DNA from 3 places in the Saccharopolyspora hattusasensis genome. Region 2 is predicted to be linked to each of the others. Evidence: riboswitches for the same ligand, from Rfam matches in the RefSeq annotation. Region 2 holds a riboswitch; each other region holds the start of a gene.
The links. Region 2 has a riboswitch for glycine ahead of gcvP (aminomethyl-transferring glycine dehydrogenase). Riboswitches for the same ligand answer to the same signal wherever they lie in the genome.

Region 1 (4,272 bases), 2.3 Mb from region 2:
GTGTTCGGGTGCACGCGCAACTCGCGGCTCGCCTGCCGGGGATCGCCGGGGTGGCGCAGCCACGCGTGGAGCGTGGCCAGGTATTCGGTGCCCTGCGTTCGGTCGTGCTCGCGCAGCACCGGTAGCGGGCCGAGGGCACCGATACCGGCGTCGGTCGCCGCACCGGCCATCCGGCTGAGCACCAGCAGATGCCAGTTCTCCTCGTACACCGCCACCCGTTGCTGCAGTTGGCCGGTGCGCAGCAAGCTGATCAGCTCCTCGGCTTGCGACCGCGACTGGGGCAGCTCGGCGACCGCCACCGCGGTGCCCACCGCGATCAGCGGGCGCGGCGAAACGTCGTGGGACGTGAGCGCTGCCCGCAGATCCGGCCAGCCGCCCGCGCGCCCCCGGTCTGGCACCAGCGCGTAGAGCATGGTGCCGATCTCGGTGACCAGCGGGCGCCGCCCGATTCCGCGCGTGATCCATTCCCACATCGCCAACCGGTGCCCTTCCGCGGGGCTGGCGGACGGGGGCATTTCGATGGCGACGACCCGGTGCGCTTCGGCGGGCACCGCTAGCTCGTTCGCTGCCGCCCGCCAGCCTTCGCCGCCCTCCAGCAGCAGCCGCACCTGCTCGGCGGATCGGCGGCGCTCCGCGTCCGCCACCGCACGCCACCGCAGCAGTTGCAGCGCGACCAGCGGTGCGGTGTCGGCGAACGCGGTGGAGCGTTCTTCGGAAACCTCGCCGGGGACCACAGCCCACATCGAGCCGAGCAGTTCACCGCCCATCCGGATCGGCACCACCAGCCGGGGCAGGGTGCCGTCCTGCTGGGCGGGCACGAAGATCGCCGAACTGCCCTTGCTGAGCTGGCGGAACGTGCCGCGGGCGCGGAACTTGGCGAGCACGTCGTCGGGCTGCCGCCGGCCCATGATCGTCGAGATCCGCGCCGGGTCGGTGAGGTCCTGCCGGGCGGAGTAGGCCAGGACCTGGGAGCGCGCGTCCTCGATGGTGACCGGCGCGTCCACCACGTCCGCCACCGCGTCGGCGAGCCGGAACAGGTCCCCGACCCCGGTGCTGGACGCGTCGGCCTCCTCGATCTCGGTCCCGGCCAGCGCGGCACGGATCAGCCACACCAACTGCGCCCACGCCGTGCCAGGGCGGACCTCGACCAGCGCCACCCCGGCGTCCCGGGCTGCCGCGGCCACCGCGTCGTCCGCCGAAATCGGCGGTTTGAGAAGCACCGCCGCGGCACCCTTCGCGCCGCAATCCCTCGTCAACGCCACCGCGTGCTCGCGGTCCGGGATGGCCACGCCCAACACGAGGTCGCCGCCCGCCGCCGTCGGCGGCTGATCGGGTTCGGCGATGACGACGTCCCCGACGCACACGATCGGTTCCGGGGCGACCACGGTCCGCAGCAGTGTGGGGCCGACCCGCTCGACCAGTGCCCGGATGTCCAGCATCACCGGCCTCCTGAATACCTCGGGCCGCCTCCGTGCGTTGTGGGGGAGGGCATTGACACCAGGACTGGCCCGTTTATCGTTGCTGAGCACACCGACAATCGCATACCGGCCCTCGACCCCGTGCGGGAGAGACCCTGCGAGCTCACGCCGAGCCCCCAGGGCGCCGAAGGAGCAAGACTCCCCACAAACTCTCAGGCACCCATGACCGTTCGGGCGAGGCAACTCTGGAAAGCGTGCGTCTCATCGACGCTCCACCCACGGTGCAAGCCGCGAGGCCCGCGGCGAAGCTCTCAGGTTCCGCAACAGAGGGGGAGGCCCAGCCACCACGGGCACGAGTGCCCCCCGACTGCCTTGGAGCCTCCCGACATGTCCCTGCCTGCGCACCTGCGTTATTCCGAAGAGCACGAGTGGATCGAGGACCGCGACGAGCTGGTCCGCATCGGCATCACCCAGCACGCCGCGGACGCGCTCGGCGACATCGTCTACGTGCAGCTTCCCGAGGTGGGCGACAAGATCGAAGCGGGCCAGGCCTGCGGGGAACTGGAGTCCACAAAGTCCGTCAGTGACCTGTTCGCCCCGGTGACCGGCGAAGTCGTGGCGCTCAACGAGTCCGTCGTGGACGACCCGGCGCTGCTCAACGCGGAGCCGTTCGGCGACGGATGGCTGCTCGAAGTGCGCCCGACCAGCACCGGTTCGCTGCTCACCGCTGAGCAGTACGCCGAGCTGATCGCGGAGTAACGGGCCAAGCGAGGTAGGAGGCGGTCAATGGCGATCAGCGTCTTCGACCTGTTTTCGGTGGGTATTGGGCCGTCCAGTTCGCACACGGTTGGTCCGATGCGCGCGGCGCGGTTGTTCGTGCAGCGGTTGCACAGCGCGGGCCGGTTGCCGCAGGTCGAGCGGATCAAGGCGGAGTTGTTCGGGTCGTTGGGTGCGACCGGGCATGGGCACGGTAGTCCGAAAGCTGTGCTGCTGGGTTTGGAGGGGCACAGTCCGGAGACTGTTGATCCGGCGGCGGTGGAGGGCCGGGTCACCGAGATCCGTGAGTCCGGCCGGTTGCGTTTGGATGGGGTGCAGGAGATCCGGTTCATCGTGGACCGTGACTTGGTCATGCACCGGCGCAAGTCGTTGCCGTTGCATCCCAACGGGATGCGCTTCGCCGCGTTCGGTGCCGATGATGCCGAGCTGGACAGCGCGGTGTTCTACTCGGTGGGCGGTGGCTTCGTCGTCGACGAGGACGCTACCGGCACTGATCGGATCAAACCGGACGAGACCGCGGTGCGGTACCCGTTCCGCACGGGTGTGGAACTGCTCGCGCGGACCGAGGAGTCAGGGCTGCCGATCAGCGGTGTGATGCTGGCGAACGAGTTGTCCTGGCGTGGTGAGGATGCCGTGCACAAGGAGTTGCTCGGTATCTGGCAGGTCATGCGTGAATGCGTTGACAACGGCTGCCGCAACTCCGGTGAGCTGCCCGGTGGGCTGAAGGTCCGTCGTCGGGCGGCGGAGCTGGCGGCTTCGTTGACCGAGCGCGACGATCCGCTGGAGTGGGTCACGCTGTTCGCGCTCGCGGTCAACGAGGAGAACGCGGCTGGTGGGCGGGTGGTGACCGCGCCGACCAACGGTGCGGCCGGGATCGTTCCTGCGGTCCTGCATTACTACACGCGGTTCGCGCCCGGCGTGGATGATGCTGGTGTCGTGCGGTTCCTGCTGGCGGCGGGTGCGGTCGGCGTGTTGTTCAAGGAGAACGCGTCGATTTCGGGTGCGGAGGTCGGTTGTCAGGGCGAGGTGGGTTCCGCGTGTTCGATGGCTGCTGCCGGTCTCGCTGAGGTGCTGGGTGGAACGCCGAGACAGGTGGAGAACGCCGCGGAGATCGCGATGGAGCACAACCTCGGGTTGACCTGCGACCCGATCGGTGGGTTGGTGCAGATTCCGTGCATCGAGCGCAACGCGGTCGCGTCGGTGAAGGCGATCACGGCTGCGCGGATGGCGTTGCGCGGCGACGGCAGCCATTTCGTTTCGCTGGACAAGGTGATCAAGACGATGCGGGAGACCGGCCGGGACATGAAGGTCAAGTACAAGGAGACGGCCCGCGGCGGCCTCGCCGTCAACGTCATCGAATGCTGACCCTGCCGCGCGACCAGCGCGAGCACGGGAACCTTCCTGCCACCATCCGCCGGAGAGCTCTGCCACGTGAGCATGGGAACTTTCCTGTCACCTGGTGTGCGGTGAACGTGTCCAGATGCCAGCGGTGGAGTCCTTCTGCCGTCGGCATCGGCGTGCCCGTTGGTGCGAGGATGGGAACCTTCCTGTCACCGCCGGGCCGCCGGAGAGCTCTGCCGCGGGAGCATGGGAACTTTCCTGTCACGACTCGGCCCGGGTTCGTGAGGATGGGAACCTTCCTGTCACCGGCCTTCGTCGTCCCAGCCGAGGCGGGCGACCAGGCCGGCCCGGGTTCGTGAGGATGGGAACCTTCCTGTCACCGGCCTTCGTCGTCCCAGCCGAGGCGGGCGACCAGGCGCGGCGTGTCGACGCCGGCGCAGAGCACGACGTGCCGCGCGTGGTAGATCGCATCGGCCTTCTGGAACTCGACCGTGCCGTTGTCCAGCACCAGCAGGCTGTGGATGTCGTTGGCGACGATGTGGTCGCCGACCGAGCCGGCCAGCGTCTCGATCATCGCCCGCCGGATTGCCCCGACCCGGGGCGCGCCTGCCGTCGAAGCACTGCACGTCGGCGCCGCGCCGCAGCAGGCCGTCCGTGGTGGACAGCCCGAGTACCCCGGCGCCGATCACCGCGATGTGTCCAGTTACCTCTTGTGCTCAGCCATTTCCCGCTCCTC
Region 2 (4,272 bases):
CTTTGCCGGTGTAGAGCACCGGGAAGTAGGTGTTCAGGCGGCGGGCGACGTAGTTGGCGGCGGCCACCGCGGTCAGCGTCGCGCGGCGCAGGCCGTCGGCACCCATCATCCGCACGTACGCCCAGGAGATCGGCAGGATCGAGGCGCTGCCCCACGGCGCGGCGCTGATCGGGCCGACGCCGGAGACCGGTCCGGCTGCGGGCTGCATCGGGTGGTTCGGCAGGAACGGCGCCAGGTGCTCGCGCACGCCGATCGGGCCGACGCCCGGCCCGCCACCGCCGTGCGGGATGCAGAACGTCTTGTGCAGGTTCAGGTGCGAGACGTCGGAACCGAACTTGCCCATCCGCGCCAGGCCGATCAGGGCGTTGAGGTTCGCCCCGTCGACGTACACCTGGCCGCCCGCGTCGTGCACCAGGCCGCACACCTCGCGCACGGTGTCCTCGTACACGCCGTGCGTGGACGGGTAGGTGATCATGATCGCGGCGAGGTCGTCGGCGTGCTCGGTGACCAGCTCGCGCAGGTGCTCCAGCTCGATGTTTCCGGTGTCGTCGCAGCGGACCACGATCACCCGCATCCCGGCCATCACGGCGCTGGCGGCGTTGGTGCCGTGCGCGCTCGCCGGGATCAGGCACAGGTCCCGGTCGGCGGCACCACGGCTGCGGTGGTAGGCCCGAATCGCCAGCAGCCCGGCGAACTCGCCCTGACTACCGGCGTTCGGCTGCAGGCTCACCGCGTCGTAGCCGGTGACCTCCGCCAACCAGGTCTCCAGGTCCTTGACGATCGACAGCAGACCCTCGGCGTCCTGCGCGGGCGCGAACGGGTGCAGCGAACCGAACTCCGGCCAGGTGATCGGCTCCATCTCGGCCGTCGCGTTGAGCTTCATGGTGCACGAGCCCAGCGGGATCATGCTGCGGTCCAGCGCGATGTCCTTGTCCGACAGCTGCCGCAGGTAGCGCAGCAGCGAGGTCTCGGAGCGGTGGGTGTGGAACACCGGGTGCGTCAGGTACTCCGAGGTGCGCTCCAGCGCCGCGGGCAGCGCGTCCGGCGTCTCGATGTCGAGTTCGTCGGCGTCGCCGACGGTGACGCCGAAGGCCTGCCACACCGCCGCCAGGTGCGCCCGCGTGGTGGTCTCGTCGCAGCTGATGCCGACGTGGTCGGCGTCCACCCGGCGCAGGTTGATGCCGACCCGGCGGGCCGTGGCGACAACGTCGTCGGCCTTGCCCGGCACCCTCGCGACGACGGTGTCGAAGAACTCCCGGTGCAGCACCTCGACCCCGCCGCGGCGCAGCTGCTCGGCGAGCACGGCGGCCATCCGGTGCGCGCGGGTCGCGATCGACCGCAGCCCGGCGGGGCCGTGGTACACGGCATACATCGACGCCACGACGGCCAGCAGGACCTGCGCGGTGCAGATGTTGCTGGTGGCCTTCTCGCGGCGGATGTGCTGTTCGCGGGTCTGCAGCGCCAGCCGGTAGGCCTGGTTGCCGTCGGCGTCGACGCTCACGCCGACCAACCGGCCCGGCAGCTGCCGTTCGAGTCCCTTGGCCACGGCCATGAATCCGGCGTGCGGGCCGCCGAAGCCCATCGGCACCCCGAATCGCTGGGTGCTGCCGACCACCACGTCCGCGCCGATCTCGCCGGGCGAGCGCAGCAGCGTCAGCGCCAGCAGGTCGGCCGCGACGACGACCTTGGCGCCGCGCCGGTGCACCTCGGCGATGATCTGCTCCTGGTCGCGCACCGCACCGGAGGCACCCGGGTAGGACAGCAGCGCGCCGAAGAACTCGTCCTCCGGCAGCGCCTGCGCGCCAGCGGACAGGTCGGCGACGACGATCTCGATGCCCAGCGGCTCCGCGCGGGTCTCGATCACCGCGATGGTCTGCGGCAGCGTGTCGGCGTCCACCACGAACCGCGGCGACTTCGACCGGCCCGCGCGGCGCACCAGCGTCATGCCCTCGGCCGCCGCGGTGGACTCGTCGAGCATCGACGCGTTGGCCACCGGCACCCCGGCCAGGTCGGCCACCATCGTCTGGAAGTTCAGCAGCGCTTCGAGCCGACCCTGCGAGATCTCCGGCTGGTACGGGGTGTAGGCGGTGTACCAGGCCGGGCTCTCCAGCACGTTGCGCAGGATCACCGGCGGCGTGACCGTGCCGTAGTAGCCCAGCCCGATCATCTCGGCGTGCGGGCGACAGCGGCGCGCGAGCTCGCGCAGCTCGGCCAGCGCCTCGGACTCGGTGGCCGGCTCGGGCAGCGCCAGCTGCAGGTCGCCTTCCCGGATGGTGTCCGGCACGGCGTTCTGACCCAGCTCCTCCAACGAGCCGACGCCGATCACGTCGAGCATGCGGGCAAGCTCGGCCGGCATCGGCCCGACGTGCCGGTCGGCGAACGGCGTTCCGTGCTCCAGGGCGGCCAGTGGAATGCGATCGTGGGTCACGTCGGTCATCGCCAAACCTCAATTGTCGCGGCGGGCAAAGGGCGGCAGAACAGCCGGAACTGCTCTGCTCTCCCCCTCTGTCACTGTCCGCGAAGCGAACGCCTGAGAGCTTCACCCGGGAACCGGGCTTGCACCGTCGGCGGGATGCGCCACAGCCGTGGTGCATCCTCTTTCCAGAGGCATCTCGCCCGTGCGGTCCAGGTGGCCTGAGAGGTTGGCGGGGAGGTTTGCTCCTTCGGCGCCGACCACGGCCGAAGCCGGGCCGGACTCTCCCGCACGGGGTCGGCGATGTGCCGCAGCTTACCCGACCAGGGGGTCGAGCGGACCCGTGATGTCACCGGCCGCACACCACCGGCCGGGGCCGGCCGCGATCAGCCCGTTTCAGCCTGCCGGTCGCGCCGGCGGCGGGACAATTCGTCGTCGACCAGCGGCACCAGCTCGCCGCCGTCGGCCCGCTCGGCCGGGAAGTCGTGGATGGTGCCGCTGATCTCGCGCATCGCGCCGCTGACGGCGATGCCGAACACCCCTTGGCCACCTTGCAGCAGGTCGACCACCTCCTCGGCAGAGGTGCACTCGTAGACCGTCGTCCCGTCGCTGAACAGCGTGAGCCGGGCCAGGTCCTGCACGCCTCGGTTGCGCAGGTGGTCCACCGCGACCCGGATGTTGTGCAGCGAAACCCCGGTGTCCAGCAGTCGCTTGACCACCTTGAGCACCAGGATGTCCTTGAACGAGTAGAGGCGCTGCGAGCCCGAGCCGGCGGCGCTGCGGATGGACGGGCCGACCAGCTTGGTGCGCGCCCAGTAGTCCAACTGGCGGTAGGTGATGCCGGCGATCTGGCAGGCGGCCGGACCCCGGTAGCCGACCAGCTCGTCCGGCATTGCGGCGTCGGGGAACAGCTCGCCCTGCTCCGCGGCAGCATCCCGGTTGGGCGCTTCCTCGACCACGCCTGCCTCCCCTCGTCCGGCACGAAGCCGACGACGACGATCACCAGCGCCCGGACCGTCGCGATCCGGGGCCGCGAACACCGCCCAGCGACCGAATCACACCGGGGCAATTCGCGTAAGTTCGACGGTATGCCTGCCCCGCGGGGAGGTCAACGCGACGCGCGGGCCCCGGACGACCCGGCCCCCGCCCGCAGCGCGCGGACAGGGGCCGGGAGGTCTCGTCGGGTCGATCGGCAGGCTCAGGTGTCCGCGCCGCGGAAGTCCTCCGGCGACACGGAGTCGAGGAACTCGCGGAACTTCTCGACCTCGTCCTCCTGCTCGTCCGGGATGATCAGCCCGGCCTCGTCCAGCACCGATTCGTCGGCGTGGATCGGCACCCCGATGCGCAGTGCCAGCGCCACCGAGTCGCTCGGCCGCGCCGAGACCCGCACATCCCCGTCGAACACCAGCTCGGCGAAGAAGGTGCCGTCCTGGAGATCGGTGATCCGCACCTGTTCAAGGTCGCGTCCCAGGGCCCCAATGACGTCCTTCAGCAGGTCGTGAGTCAGGGGTCTCTGCGGCCGCACACCCTGCTGCTCGAGTGCGATGGCGGTCGCCTCGACCGAGCCGATCCAGATCGGCAGGTAACGCTCGCCGTGCGCCTCGCGCAACAGCAGAATCGGCTGGTTTGCTGGTAGTTCAACTCGCACGCCGACGACGCGCATCTCGCTGCTCATCGTCACATCGCCTCCTCCAGCGCGCCGAAGCGTGACATCCCCGTCGAGGATCGCGCACCGACGCCTCCGACGCTACCCGCGTTGCGGCGGACACGCCCATCCCTTAGCGGTCTGGTCGACCACCGAATTCGCGGCCTTCCTGCCGGTGCATCTGGCCCGAACCACAGGCTGAGCTCCTTATCGA
Region 3 (4,272 bases), 1.6 Mb from region 2:
AGTTCACCATGTCCAGGGCGCCGCACGAGCCGACGTAGGGCACTCTGGTCCGGGCGATGGCGTCCAGGCGCTGCTCCCCCGCGCTCATCACGCCGCCGGCGATCAGGTCGCAGACCTCGGTGGTGGTGATGTCCAGGACGGCGCGCACCAGGCCGTCGTCGACGAGCTTCTCCATGGCCCGACCGCCGGTTCCGGTCGCGTGGAACACCAGCGGGTCGTGGTCGGCGGCCAACTGCTCGGCTACCGCGGTCACGCACGGCGTGGTGACGCCGAACATGGACAGCGCGACGGCGGGCTTGTCCTCGGCCGCTGGCAACGGGTGGGTCACCGCGCCCAGCAGCGCGTGCGCGGCGTTTCCCAATACCTGGCGGGAAATCCGGTTCAGCCCGGCGACATCGGTGACCGACGGGAACATCGCGATGTCGGTGGCGTCCACGTAGGGCGAAACGTCGCCGGAGGCCACTGTGGACACCATGACCTTGGGCACGCCGACCGGCAGCGCGCGCATCGCGGGCGTGATCAGCGCGGTGCCGCCCGAGCCGCCGAGCCCGATGACCCCGTCGACGTCCTGCGCGACCAGGAACCGCTCGAACGCCGCGGCCATCGCGGTGACGGCCGATCCCCGCTCGCCGGTGAACACCGCGTCGGCCCCGTCCGGGTGGTGCGCGGCGACCTCGGCGGCCGACACGTCGGCGTCGGAACTCCCACCCGCGGTGGACAGGTCCACGGTGATCACGGGGTGCCCGCGGGCGATCAGCCCGGCGACGTAGAGCAGCTCAGCGGCCTTAGTGTCGAACGTCCCGGCGACGTACGCGCTGCCCACCACTAGTGCGTCACCGGGACAGCAACTCCAGCAGCTCAGCATCTTCCGCGAGGAATCGGCGCACCTGGTTCGCCCGGAACTCCTCGTGGCGGGCAAAGTACTCGCGCAGCGCTGCCACCGCGATCTCGTGCATCGACCGGCCCTCTCGCTCGGCTACATCGCGGAGCTTCGCGTTGTCGTCGTCGTTAAGCCGCAGAGTCGTGGCCATTCCGGCATGGTATCGCGTGGTATCCGCTGATACCACATGCCCTTGGGGCACGAGAAGACCCCCGGCGCCTGGGGTTCTTGGGTTCTAGCGGGCACCGGGGGCCTTCGTCGGGGTTTTCGGTCAGTGGCCCTTGCCGCCCTTGCCGAAGAACTTGTTCTTGACCTGGTCGATCTTCTCCTTGTTCTTCGGGTCGGTGGCGTACTTCTTGGCCTGGTCGATCACCTTGCGGCCCTGCGGGCTGCTGGCGAAGTCGGCGACCTTCTTGAACAGAGACATCGTCGCTCCCGGCGGTTCGGAGTCACGGCTGTCACCAGGCTACCGACAAAACGGGCAGAGGTCTTCTCGCGAGGACAGCCCCGACGTGGCGTATCCCGCACCGCTGCGCAAAACGAGCCCGGAAACAGAGTGAGTGGAGCCCAAGAGCCGAGTTCCGCGGAAGCACGGAAGGTTTGAGCGAAGTCCAGGGAGAACTCGGAGCGTTCACCGGACGGCAGCAGGGCCACCCAGGGGAACTCCTCGGAGAGCATGTCGATCAGTTCGTCCGGCGACAACCGCGCAAACGCGGCACGCACCGCGCGCGCCGCCGTCACGGCGCCTTCCGACGCCCCGACGGCCCGGTCCTACCCGCCCGGTTGACTGGGTCACGTTCAGTTCGTAGCGTCGGCGTTCGCACAACCGAATACCGCGCCGATGACGTCGTGCGGGAGAGACTCCGGCCCCCGAGCAACCTCGGGAGACCGGAGCGCCGAAGGAGCAATACTCCCCAGCAAACTCTCAGGCACCGGCACCGCACGGCACCAGGCGAACACGGAGAAAAGCAGGAGCAACGCGCTTCTCGCCCACGGTGCAAGCCGCCCCTCGCGGGGTGGCGAAACTCTCAGGCCAATGACTCCGGGGAGACCGCCCGACCAGCGCAAGCCCGCGCAGGTCGGGGTCGAGGTGTCCCCGATAAGGTTGGGCGCAGTGAGCTGACCGGCCCTCGACTGCCGACCGGCGCCCACCAGGAGGAGTCGCACCATGTCGTCGCCACGACAGACGCCCTTGCACCGAGTACACGAAGCCCTCGGGGCGACATTCACCGAGTTCGCCGGTTGGCGGATGCCGCTGCGCTACTCCGGCGACACCGCCGAGCACAACGCGGTGCGCAACAGCGCCGGCCTGTTCGACCTAACCCACATGGGTGAGATCCGGATCAGCGGCCCGCAGGCCGCCGAGGCGCTGGACTACGCGTTGGTCGCGAACGCCTCCGCGATCAAGCCCGGCCGCGCCCGCTACACGATGATCTGCAACGCCACCGGCGGCGTGCTGGACGACCTGATCGTCTACCGGCTCGGCGAGCAGGAGTTCCTGGTCGTGGCCAACGCGGCGAACGCCGCCGTGGTCTCCGCCGAACTGGCCGAGCGGCTCGGCGGCTTCGACGCCGAGCACCAGGACGTCTCCGACGACTACGCGCTGATCGCCGTGCAGGGCCCGAACGCGGTCGCCATCCTCGCCCCGCTGACCGACACCGACCTCGCCGAGGTCAAGTACTACGCGGGCTACCGCAGCCAGGTCGCAGGCAAGGACGTGCTGCTGGCGCGTACCGGCTACACCGGCGAGGACGGCTTCGAGCTGTTCACCGCGCCCGGCGACGCGGAGGCCGTCTGGCAGGCGCTGACCGAGTCCGGCGCGCAGCACGGCCTGCAGCCCGCCGGGTTGTCCTGCCGCGACACGCTGCGGCTGGAGGCGGGCATGCCGCTGTACGGCAACGAGCTGTCCGCCGACCTCACGCCCTTCCAAGCCAGCCTCGGCCGGGTGGTCAAGCTGGACAAGCCCGGCGACTTCGTCGGCAAGGACGCGCTGGCCGCCGCCGCGGAGAAGCCCACCGAGCGCACACTGGTCGGGCTGAGCACCGACCAGCGCCGGGCGCCCCGGCACGGCTACCGCGTGCTGGACGCCGACGGCGCCGAGATCGGCGTCGTGACCAGCGGTGCCCCGTCGCCGACCCTCGGCCACCCGATCGGCATGGCCTACGTCGACCGCGACCACAGCGAACCCGGCACCCAACTGCAGGTCGACATCCGCGGCAACAACGTCGCGGTGCAGGTCGTCGAGCTGCCGTTCTACCGCCGCAATGCCTGACGAGATCGAACCAGGAGGCAACACCATGTCGACACCGGACCTGTTCAATGACCAGCTGGCCGCGGTGGATCCCGAGGTGGCGGCGGCGGTCGGCGCCGAGCTCAACCGCCAGCAGACCACGCTGGAGATGATCGCTTCGGAGAACTTCGCACCGCAGGCGGTCCTGGAGGCGCAGGGCTCGGTGCTGACCAACAAGTACGCCGAGGGCTACCCGGGGCGCCGCTACTACGGTGGCTGCGAGCACGTCGACGTCGTCGAGCAGTTGGCCATCGACCGCGTCAAGGAGCTCTTCGGGGCCTCCTACGCCAACGTGCAGCCGCACTCCGGGGCGCAGGCCAACGCGGCGGCGATGTTTGCGCTGCTCAAGCCCGGCGACACGATCATGGGCCTGGACCTGGCCCACGGCGGTCACCTCACGCACGGCATGCGGATCAACTTCTCCGGCAAGCTCTACAACGTGGTGCCCTACCACGTGCGCGCCGACGACCACCGCGTGGACATGGACGAGGTCGCCCGGCTGGCGCGGGAGAACAAGCCGCAGCTGATCATCGCCGGCTGGTCGGCGTACCCGCGGCAGCTGGACTTCAAGCGGTTCCGCGAGATCGCCGACGAGGTCGGCGCGTACCTGATGGTCGACATGGCGCACTTCGCCGGTCTGGTTGCCGCCGGGCTGCACCCGAACCCGGTGCCGCACGCGCACGTCGTCACCACCACCACGCACAAGACCCTGGGCGGCCCGCGCGGTGGCGTGATCCTGTCCTCGGACTCGGAGTTCACCAAGAAGTTCAACTCGGCGGTGTTCCCCGGCCAGCAGGGCGGGCCGCTGGAGCACGTGATCGCCGGCAAGGCGGTGGCGTTCAAGATCGCCGCCGATGAGGAGTTCGCCGACCGGCAGCGCCGCACCGTGGAGGGCGCGCAGATCCTGGCCGAGCGGCTGCTGGCCGACGACGCCGCCAAGGCCGGTGTGCAGCTGGTCTCCGGCGGCACCGACGTGCACCTGGTGCTGGTGGACCTGCGCGACTCCGAGCTGGACGGCAAGCAGGCCGAGGACCGGCTGCACGAGATCGGCATCACGGTCAACCGCAACGCGGTGCCCAACGACCCGCGGCCGCCGATGGTG

Region 1: linked by a shared signal. The riboswitch ahead of gcvH (glycine cleavage system protein GcvH) and the one ahead of gcvP (aminomethyl-transferring glycine dehydrogenase) in region 2 are both predicted to bind glycine.
Region 3: linked by a shared signal. The riboswitch ahead of gcvT (glycine cleavage system aminomethyltransferase GcvT) and the one ahead of gcvP (aminomethyl-transferring glycine dehydrogenase) in region 2 are both predicted to bind glycine.

What each region holds. Positions count from the first base shown of each region.
Region 1 covers NZ_JBPCDC010000001.1:3,101,941-3,106,212, reverse strand. Annotated here, with positions in the region: gene ACRXBZ_RS14070 (PucR family transcriptional regulator) at 1-1,439, opposite strand, end outside; glycine riboswitch at 1,553-1,657, shown strand; glycine riboswitch at 1,658-1,755, shown strand; gene gcvH (glycine cleavage system protein GcvH) at 1,806-2,177, shown strand; gene ACRXBZ_RS14060 (L-serine ammonia-lyase) at 2,205-3,560, shown strand; gene ACRXBZ_RS14055 (hypothetical protein) at 3,913-4,110, opposite strand.
Region 2 covers NZ_JBPCDC010000001.1:781,698-785,969, forward strand. Annotated here, with positions in the region: gene gcvP (aminomethyl-transferring glycine dehydrogenase) at 1-2,437, opposite strand, end outside; glycine riboswitch at 2,612-2,713, opposite strand; gene ACRXBZ_RS03705 (MerR family transcriptional regulator) at 2,800-3,372, opposite strand; gene ACRXBZ_RS03710 (bifunctional nuclease family protein) at 3,612-4,088, opposite strand.
Region 3 covers NZ_JBPCDC010000001.1:2,399,977-2,404,248, forward strand. Annotated here, with positions in the region: gene ACRXBZ_RS10540 (Tm-1-like ATP-binding domain-containing protein) at 1-823, opposite strand, end outside; gene ACRXBZ_RS10545 (ribbon-helix-helix domain-containing protein) at 834-1,031, opposite strand; gene ACRXBZ_RS10550 (hypothetical protein) at 1,152-1,307, opposite strand; glycine riboswitch at 1,723-1,831, shown strand; glycine riboswitch at 1,832-1,933, shown strand; gene gcvT (glycine cleavage system aminomethyltransferase GcvT) at 2,049-3,152, shown strand; gene glyA (serine hydroxymethyltransferase) at 3,178-4,272, shown strand, end outside.